DNA from 3 places in the Pantoea osteomyelitidis genome. Region 2 is predicted to be linked to each of the others. Evidence: predicted binding sites of a transcription regulator. Region 2 holds the regulator's gene; each other region holds the start of a gene.

Region 1 (3,280 bases), on a different contig from region 2:
TACGGCATACGGCCCAGCCAGTCATAACCCAGCTCGAAGCCCAGGTAAGGATTAGCCTGATAACCCAGGAATGCACCAGCGCCAAGCTGGCTTTCATGAGTCGGACCATCGTTGTTTACGTAACCATTACCGTAGTAACCAGTATCGTGATACTGAGACCAGCCCAGTTTAGCACCGGTATACCAGGTGTTATCTTTAGGAGCGGCCTGCGCTACGGTAGCGAAGCCAGCCAGTGCCACTGCAATTGCGATAGCTGTCTTTTTCATTTTTGCGCCTCGTTATCATCCAAATAGGCAATGAGCAAAAAGGTTGCTCTTGGTTGTAATCCTTCGCCGGGTCCAAACGCTCGCTTATGACTCTACCGAAAAAAAACGGAGGTTATTGAGCACCCTGGCGAGGTAAAGTCTACAACGAGATTGGAAACTTACAAGTACGATGTGACGTTGCGCGGTAAAAAAACAGCGATTTATACACACTTTCTCACAATGCACATGGTGATATTGCCGTAAGAAAAGCTCTGTAATTCCGCTAACCCATTGTCAAAGCTGGAAGTAAGAGAATCAGTGAGTTAGCGATAAAACAGTAAAACAAACCACTGAGATAAATCTCAATTTTACTTAATGAAACAAAGTAGACTGAATTTTCAGCTGGTTTGCTGGTCGCGAAGCAACTTTGACGGAATTGCTCGATCGCATGATAAGTCCAAGCGCCTGACCTTCGGCTGCGGCCTTTTCTAACTCACGTCGTTCCTGATCGTTCAGCTCATAATGAATCCATGCCAACACCACGCTGTAATTACCGGTACGTAATGCTTTGATCATCGCTTCAACCGTACTAAAACGATCCGAATGCGCAATATGCATGCTCTTTTCCAGCGGCAAACCCGACTGCTGTAGCCATTCGCGATTCAGCTTATGGGCAGGCGTCAGCCAGAGCTGCCAGCGTGATTCAAGACTTAACTGCTGTAGCAAAGGCAGAAGCAGCATCTGCATCATTCCGGGTTGTTGATCGTGATAGCTCAGTTCAGTGATCCACCCGGAGGAGAAGCGGGGGGTGGAAGTCGATGCATAACGGGCGTGTGGACCAGCTTTTTTCATGAGTTCAGTACGCATGGGGTTATCACTCAGTGATGAACTGTATGAATATACAGTACTGTTTTTATGCACAGAGATCAACCTCATTTTCGGAAAGCGTCTCGCATTTTCACAACAAGAGCGGCGGGAATCGTATTTATTCATTGAACACATAACGCGTTTTTTTTATCTTTTAAATGCATGATTTTCAGGGGATTAATACGTTTCCTCTACAGGGAGGTTATAGCATGAAGAAGTCTCTCCAGGTGATTGAACAATCCAGGCAGCAGCTCGCCGCGCTGGGCAACATTGAGTCCCGTACGCAGTTTGGCGGTTATGCGCTTTCTGTCGAAAAGGTTGTCTTTGCGCTGATAAATGAAGGCGAACTCTATCTGCGCGCCAGCGAAGCGTTACGGGGCTATGCGGCAGAACGCGCCTTACCGCTCCTTGTTTCCCGAAAGCGCGGCATACCTGTTATTCTTGATTATTACAAAGTGGATGACACGCTCTGGCGCAATCCTGATCGCTTGCTGACGCTGTCACAGGCCTCGCTGCAGGAAGCGCGTATCCATCATGACAGGAAAAATATCTCGCAGCGGCTAAAGGACTTACCTAACTTAAGCCTGCGTATCGAGATGATGTTGCGGCAGGTCGGGATCTGTACCGCGGCGCATCTGCGCGAAGCTGGCGCCAAGCAAAGCTGGCTGAAGCTGAAAGCGTTAAATAAACATCTGGGACTGAAAACGCTGCTGGCGCTGCAAGGGGCAATATCCGGCCAGCATCAGGCCGCGTTGCCACAGGAGGTAAAAACGGAATTAAATGAATGGTATCTGAAAGCGATCGGGCAGGAGGCGCTACCCGATACGCTTAACCCTTAGGTAATGGACAGTATTTTTCGTAAGCGAGCCACTTCCGGCAATAGCGCAACCAGAAGCCCGGTCTGCTGCAAAACCAGCGGTGCCCGGGTTTCAGGATTCACTTCGGTCTGACTGATGCGGCTTGCCAGCGCTTGCCGCATCTTTTCGGCCTGCTCATCGCTGACGACATTCACCTGCAACACATCTTCGACATAGCAAACCACATCGTCCAGCAAGGCCAACAGCTCCTGCTGGGTTAACTTCTCCCGATGAGCGCCCAGCGCTGAGATATAGCTGAGAAAAGAGTGGTTAAGACAGAGTAAACGGAAGGCGGATTCACGCAGTCCCTGCTTTGTGCGCGCTTCGCCGCTCATATTGGAAACCACAGAGGCGAGTTCGGCATCGGCATTATGCGCATCGCGCCGGGCGATACGGTAGGCGAGACGGTTATCTTTGCCCTGATGATACTGCTCAAGAATCGCATCCAGATAGCGGCAGTTTGCCGTCAGCGCCCGGTCAGCCACCGCCGACAGGCGACGAAAGCGCCAGTCGGGCCAGATAAATGCCACCGCCAGCCAGGCGAGCGCGCAGCCGAGCAGGGTGTCGATAATGCGCGGCAACGCCACCTCAAAGCCTTCGCCCAGCAGATTGAAGCAGAGCAGTACCAGCAGGGTAATAAACAGCGTGGCCTGGGCATACTGCACCTGACGAAAAGCGAAAAACAGCACACCGCTTAAGACGATAAGAATCAGCTGGCCTTCCGCAGAAGGCACCAGCCAGAGCACCGGCAGGCCAATGGCGATCCCGGCCAGGGTGCCGATGATGCGCAGCGCCAGACGACGTCGCGTGGCGTTATAGTTCGGCTGACAGACAAACAGACTGGTGAGCAGGATCCAGTAGCCGCGCTCAAGCCCGGTTATCTGAATAAAGGCGTAACCAATACAGAGCACCGTCGTCATACGCACGGCATGGCGAAACAGGGGTGAGGCGGGCGAAAGATGACGGCTGAGACGCAGCCGGATATCGCTCCAGCCGCTGAGGCCTTCGCGGGAGAGGTCGATATCGCTCTGATTGGCCGGATCGGCCAGCGTCTGTTCCGATTCAAGGGACGCCAGCTGAGCATCGATGGCGCGCAAATTGCGCAGCAGCCAAAAAAGCGCGCGGATATTGGCTTCCTCTGGCGCGCTTTGCTGCAGACGTTCCAGCGCGGTTTGCAGATGCATAAACGCACGCTCGAAGCGCGCGTCATGTTGCCAGGGCTCGCGCAGCAAAATAGATTGCGCCAGCTGTCGACAGGCGCGCGCCTGCGAATTCAGCAGGCGCTGAAAGCGAAACAGCACTTCATTGTAA
Region 2 (3,280 bases):
CAGGGAGACGGTAGGCGAGAAACGCACAAAGCTGTCGCGCCCGAGCCAGAGAATGGCGAAGAATTTTTGCAGGCCGTTCAGCATGCGCAAATGCGGCGTCGGCTCGCCCTGAACTTCGCGACCCGGCGCACGGCCAAACATCATCGAGACCGGCAGCATCTGCACGTCCAGCTGCGGGTTGCTGCGATGCAGATCGAGATACTCGTGAAAAATTTTCACCGATTCCAGATTCGGCACGAAATAGGGAAAAAGGCGCGGCCCGTCATGAATAAAAACATGACGCGGCAACAGTGCGCCGTCTATTTCCAGCGGCTCCAGCGGATCGGGCAGATGGTGCTTAATACATTGAGCACGCAGCGCCAGCAGATCGGCTTTGGAATCGTAGGGCAATACATACATAACAGGCCGGGTCGAATCCAGTCCGAGTTCGGAAACGGGATCGGCGGGAATGGCCTTACTTTTCACCAAAATAGAGAGTGGTAAATTGAGCAATTTGTAATAAAGTTTACGCCAACCTGACATAGACAACATGAAGCCTCTTGTTAGCAAAGCGCCGCAAGCATACCAGAAAGCGCAGCGAAGATCTGTGGGGGCGCCAAAAGCACACCGCTCCGACATTGACGTCAAACCATTCAAAGGGTTCCCATATTATGGCAAATAACGTTACCGGCTTGACGCGAATCATAAATGCCGCCGGTTATTCATGGAAGGGCCTGCGCGCCGCCTGGCAGCATGAGGCGGCATTTCGTCAGGAGGTTCTCGCAGCGATCGTGGCCATCGTTATCGCCTGCTGGATCGACGTAGACGTTATCTCCCGCGTGTTGATGATCGGCGCCGTGGTGCTGGTCGTCATCGTGGAGATTCTCAACAGCGCCATCGAAGCAGTGGTCGACCGTATCGGCCAGGAGCGTCATCCCCTTGCCGGTCAGGCGAAAGATATGGGTTCCGCCGCCGTGTTGCTGAGTATTTTACTGGCGCTTTTTGTCTGGATCACGCTGCTCTGGACGCATTTGCGATAGGCTTTCCGGAATTGGCTAAACCGCTGCTTTTTCCCTCTGTTTCGGTTTTCATTTCACCAATACCTGTATATACTCACAGCGACTGTATAAACAACCAGGGGGCGGGATGAAAGCATTAACCAGCAGGCAGCAGCAGGTCTATGACCTGATTCGCGACCATATTAACCAGACGGGCATGCCGCCGACACGCGCGGAAATCGCTTCGCAGCTGGGCTTTCGCTCACCTAACGCAGCTGAAGAGCATCTTAAAGCGCTGGCGCGTAAGGGCGTAATTGAGATTGTCTCAGGGGCTTCGCGCGGGATTCGTCTCCTGATGGAAGAAGAGCCGAGCGCAGGACTGCCGTTGATTGGCCGCGTCGCCGCCGGTGAGCCGCTGCTGGCGCAGGAGCACATCGAAGGTCACTATCACGTTGATCCTAACCTGTTTAAACCCAATGCGGATTTCCTGCTGCGCGTCAGCGGGATGTCGATGAAAGATATCGGCATTATGGATGGCGATCTGCTCGCGGTACATAAAACTCAGGATGTACGCAACGGGCAGGTAGTGGTTGCGCGCATTGATGATGAAGTCACGGTAAAACGCTGGAAAAAACAGGGATCGATCGTGCAGCTGTTGCCGGAAAACAATGAATTCCAGCCTATCGTGGTCGACACGCGTCAGCAGTCGTTGACGATTGAAGGCCTGGCGGTGGGTATCGTTCGCAACGGCGAATGGTTCTAAGCGCATTTTCTGTACCGATGCGGAATAACCCGCATTCCGCATCGGTCATCTGCTTTAACGCTGTCACGATAAAATAAACAGGCGCAAGCGGCCTGAGGCATGGATTTGCTGATGCGTTTTTTCTCTTCTACTGACAGAAATTTGTGGCGGCTGGCGCTGCCTATGATCCTTTCCAATATCACCGTTCCGCTGCTTGGTCTGGTAGATACTGCCGTTATTGGTCATCTCAATAGCCCGGTTTATCTCGGCGGCGTTGCGGTTGGCGCTACGGCGACCAGCTTCCTGTTTATGCTGCTGCTGTTCCTGCGTATGAGCACCACGGGCCTGACGGCACAGGCCTTTGGCGCTGGCGACAAGGCCGCCCTGGCGCGTGCCCTGATACAACCCCTGATAATCGCTTTAGCCGCCGGCCTGGTTTTCATTTTGCTGCGCGGTCCCCTGAGCGAGTTAGCCACCCGCATCGTTGGCGGCGACGGCCAGGTGCTGCAACAGGCTAAAATCTTCATTCATATTCGCTGGCTCAGCGCACCCGCCACGCTCGCGAATCTGGTGATTCTCGGCTGGCTGCTCGGTGTGCAGTATGCGCGCGCGCCGGTGCTGCTGCTGATTGTAGGTAACCTGGTCAATATCGTGCTGGATATCTGGCTGGTATTAGGTCTGCATCAGGGAGTGGCCGGCGCGGCGGCGGCCACGGCGCTCGCGGAATATGTCACCCTGGCGGTGGGGCTGCTGTTAGTCTGGCGCGTGCTGAAGCTGCGGGGAATTGATGGCGCGCTGCTGAAGCAGAGCTGGCGCGGCGATTTTAATCGCCTGCTGCGCCTGAATCGCGACATCATGCTGCGCTCTTTGCTGCTTCAGCTCTGCTTTGCTTCCCTGACGATTTTGGGCGCGCGTATCGGCCCGCAGGTCGTGGCGGTAAATGCCGTTTTGCTGATGTTCCTTACCTTTACCGCCTATGCGCTTGATGGTTTCGCCTATGCGGTAGAAGCTTTTTCCGGAGAGGCCTGGGGGGCGCAGGATGGCAGCCAGCTGCTTCGGGTCTGGCATGCCGCCTGTCGTCAGGCAGGTCTGGTTGCGCTGGTCTTCGCGCTGTTTTATGCCCTGAGCGGTGAATGGATCGTCTCGCTGTTGACCTCGCTCGACTCTCTGCGTGAAATGGCGGATCGCTTTCTGATCTGGCAGGTCATTATGCCGCTGGCGGGCGTCTGGTGTTATTTACTGGATGGCATGTTTATCGGCGCCACGCGCGGTCGTGAAATGCGTAATGGTATGGCGATTGCCGCGCTGGGTTATGGTTTAACGCTGTTCACGTTACCCTGGCTGGGTAATCACGGCTTATGGCTGGCCTTGATGGTTTTCCTGCTGCTGCGGGGCGTCACGCTCTGGGCTATCTGGCGCAGGCACTGGCGGCAAAATACCTGGTTCGCGCGGTAATATAGCTATCACTGATAAAGCCTCTGTAAGCTGGCGGGCAACAGGATTTTCAATTTGCCCGCTCCGTCACCTGTTACGGAAAAATCTGTAAATCTCCGCATACCTC
Region 3 (3,280 bases), on a different contig from region 2:
CCGCAGAGCAGGGCACAGCAGCTTTCCACTATGCGCGCTATGCTTGAAAAAAGGAGGAACATATGTGCGGACGATTTGCTCAGTATCAGCCACGGGAAGCTTATCTGAACCCTCTCAAGGGAGAAGATAACGATATCCCTTACGATCCCATGCCCATCGAGCGCTTTAACGTGGCGCCGGGCACTAAGGTGCTGTTGCTTAACCAGCGAGACGGCAGCTTGCATCTGGATCCTGTTTTATGGGGCTATGCGCCTGAATGGTGGGATAAAGCGCCGCTGATCAATGCGCGCAGCGAAACGGCGGCTAGCGGACGTATGTTTAAACCCCTCTGGAACCACGGGCGGGCTATCGTCCCGGCAGACGGCTGGTTTGAATGGAAACGGGCGGCAGATAAAAAACAACCTTATTTTATCCATGCCGGCAACGACGCGCCGCTCTATTTTGCCGCCATTGGTAAAGCGCCTTACGACCGACCGCATGAGAAAGAGGGATTTGTGATTGTCACCGCCGCCAGTGATAAGGGAATGGTGGATATTCATGACCGGCGGCCATTAGTGCTGACTGCCGAAGCGGCATTGGCGTGGATGAGTGAGGAAACCTCACCAACGCGTGCTGCGGAGATAGCGCATGACGGGGCGGTAAAAGAAGATGAATTTATCTGGCATCCGGTCACGATAAAAGTAGGCAGCGTTAAAAATCAGAGTAAAGATCTGATTGAGGAAATTGACAACCCGATTGTATAAAATAAAAAAATAACGCATCGGGTTTGATTTAATCTGACTTTATCGCTTTGATAAATAAATGCCTTCAGTTGCAAATATCAACTTTCAGTTATCCATCAGTCACTTTCTGCCAGTCTGAACAGAGGTGAAAAAAATGCGAAGCGACAAAAGGCGAGTCAGCGGGACGTAATCAGCGATAGCTAATAGTCATAATCGCTAATTTTTTATCTTTATCTATCCAGCGTAGTTGCGTGGTGCCGATGTTACCTGGCAGATAACCTTGAGTATCTGCTTTCATCATTATTGGCTGCGACAGCCATTTACCCTGACGGTAACAGCGTATACGGGGAGCCGTGTCGGCACCGCTGGTTTCACAGCCATCCTCAACGATCTTCCCCTGAAAATGCACCGTCCCGGTATCTGCAGCGGCGGTCATCGGCAGCGATAACGCAGAAAAGAAAACAGCAGGGAAAATCGTTTTCAGAAAAAAAATCTTCTTTTTTTTCAGCCTTACATACATACAGGTTTCTCCTTTTATCTTATCACTATCGCTTTTGATTATCGGTCAGGATGATAATAATTTTAGTTGTAACGTGCTTTCCTGTAGATAAAGGCGTAAATATATTCTTTCACTGCTGTTATTTGATTTACGGATGCGCTTTATTTTCTGCACGAAAAGTAGAGTGAAGCGGATGATTAAAGCAGTAAAATTTCCGGCTGAGCTAATAGCATATCGGCGGGATAATTCTTTATAAATTCAGTCATGCATTCTGAATTAAAGAAAACCTTTATTAGGTTCTGTGATATTTAACCTTAAGGATCAATAAGTCGCAGAGTGTGAACGGCGAAGCCGTGACAATGGCGATTCGGGGTAGCGGAATCGCCTCTGTTGCGGCCATCAGCAGCGCATTTTATCGCTGAGGTGACGGGCTTAGTCTGCTACCAGCCACATCTCCGCTTCGTCAAACATCTCTTCAATAATACGCGCCAGCGTCGCTTTATCATTCTTGCTCATATCGGTTTCAATGGCGTTACGTTCCATGGGTTTCACCTTGACTTCCAGCTCAGGGAAAACCCGATGTACACGCTTCTCCAGTTCCTGCAAAATCATCTCGCGGGCGCCGGGCAGACCGGCAACGTTGCGCTTGTCGTAAATCAGTTCAACAAACATTTGAGGGTTCCATTAGGCTAACACTAAACTGCGCAATAATACTGTAAATCCAAACAGTATCAAGAGCGGAACCCCTCTGCCAGAGGAATAATTTATTTTTACGGCGCATTTCGCAAACTCGTCGCATTGTTGTTTAATCAGGCTTTAAACAGCGGATAGTGACCAGGTGGAACGCTCAGGAGCACAGACATGAAACAGTTGGTCATTGATATGTTAATGAAAATGGCAACGATGGATGTAGAGGCGAAGGAGTTAACCGCGCAGGTGGAAGCGCAATCGTTGCTTGTTGCGGCCTTGCTGATTCAGGCGAAATCAGAGAATTCACTGACAATCACAGAAACGGTACAGGAAGCTATCGTAACGGCGTCACGCTCCTCGGCGGAATTTTTGCAGACCGATGTGGATTTGTTGCTGACGCACGTTAATCGTTTATTGGCTGTCGCGCGTTTTGTAGAGGTTAAAGCGGAGCAGGCGGGGTAAAAAAATGAACCTCTGGAGGTGGAAATCCAGCGACACCTCCAGAGGTTGTGCACAAGCACTATTCGTTCAAGGACAATCTACGACCTGAGTCGTGGAGTAAACTTATACGACATTGCACAGCTTGTACAACTTTATACTGGCAAAGGGCGTCTGGTTGGAGGTGTATAAATAATGCAATTTTACGCCAGCGCCTTTTACAGCTCGTTTTTGCGGCAAAACTCTTCCCAGCTCATCCCTAACGCTTCTGCATGGGATTTGAGATAGGCTTCGATAGCATCTGCCGCCACGGCCTTATCCGGCTCGGCGAGCTGAATGGAAAACAGTATACCGTCGAGCTTCTTCTGACGTAAAAAGGCAGCGTAGATGCGCTCGGCATGCAAATTTTTCAATGCCGTCAGCGACATACCTGCTTCACGCGCCTCCGCCTCGCTGAGTTCATTGAGCGCGGCCTGAAAATCGGGATGGGCGGTTAAAAACATTTCACGCGCGCGGGCGTAATACTCTTCTGGGGTTTTCATGCGCTTTTCCTGCGTTTTATTCACTGCGCAAGTGTAACCTCTGGAAAGAAGCTTGTCAGGCACACAGACTTTTCCTGGCTTTAGCGTATTGAATAAAACGCGCTTTGCACGCCGGCAGAGGAAAAATCACGCGCATGCCCGCCTGTATAAGCCAATGCCTTGCGCAACCCCAGGGAAAAATTATAACGTAGCCGCCATTGAACAGAGGACAGGGATACAGCATGAAAAAGTGGATTGTCGTTGCGGCACTGGCATTAGGCGGTTGTGCGCAAATCAATGACTATGATGGTGTGGTGAAAACGCCGGCGCCCGCTCAACTGAAAGGCAACTGGCAGACCGTGGAAGCGAGTGGCTTAATCAACGATCGCGCCATCGGTTCGCTGATCATC

What was found. Region 2 encodes LexA, which represses DNA repair genes until DNA is damaged. Its sites were predicted from a motif close to TNCTGTATGTACATACAGNA; they were not measured.
Region 1: a site for LexA is predicted at 1,133-1,152, ahead of sulA (SOS-induced cell division inhibitor SulA). Genes of this name have one in related genera too.
Region 3: a site for LexA is predicted at 1,933-1,952, ahead of ABU178_RS11725 (DinI-like family protein). Genes of this name have one in related genera too.

Annotation. Positions count from the first base shown of each region.
Region 1 is NZ_JBGFSN010000004.1:563,873-567,152, forward strand. Features, by position in the region: gene ompA (porin OmpA) at 1-266, opposite strand, end outside; gene sulA (SOS-induced cell division inhibitor SulA) at 618-1,112, opposite strand; gene ABU178_RS07585 (TfoX/Sxy family DNA transformation protein) at 1,322-1,951, shown strand; gene yccS (YccS family putative transporter) at 1,948-3,280, opposite strand, start outside.
Region 2 is NZ_JBGFSN010000003.1:32,197-35,476, forward strand. Features, by position in the region: gene plsB (glycerol-3-phosphate 1-O-acyltransferase PlsB) at 1-522, opposite strand, end outside; gene ABU178_RS02400 (diacylglycerol kinase) at 651-1,019, shown strand; gene lexA (transcriptional repressor LexA) at 1,126-1,740, shown strand; gene dinF (MATE family efflux transporter DinF) at 1,852-3,174, shown strand.
Region 3 is NZ_JBGFSN010000004.1:1,401,157-1,404,436, reverse strand. Features, by position in the region: gene ABU178_RS11735 (SOS response-associated peptidase family protein) at 63-743, shown strand; gene ABU178_RS11730 (hypothetical protein) at 913-1,242, opposite strand; gene ABU178_RS11725 (DinI-like family protein) at 1,654-1,893, opposite strand; gene iraP (anti-adapter protein IraP) at 2,083-2,373, shown strand; gene ABU178_RS11715 (DUF6388 family protein) at 2,568-2,891, opposite strand; gene yedD (lipoprotein YedD) at 3,113-3,280, shown strand, end outside.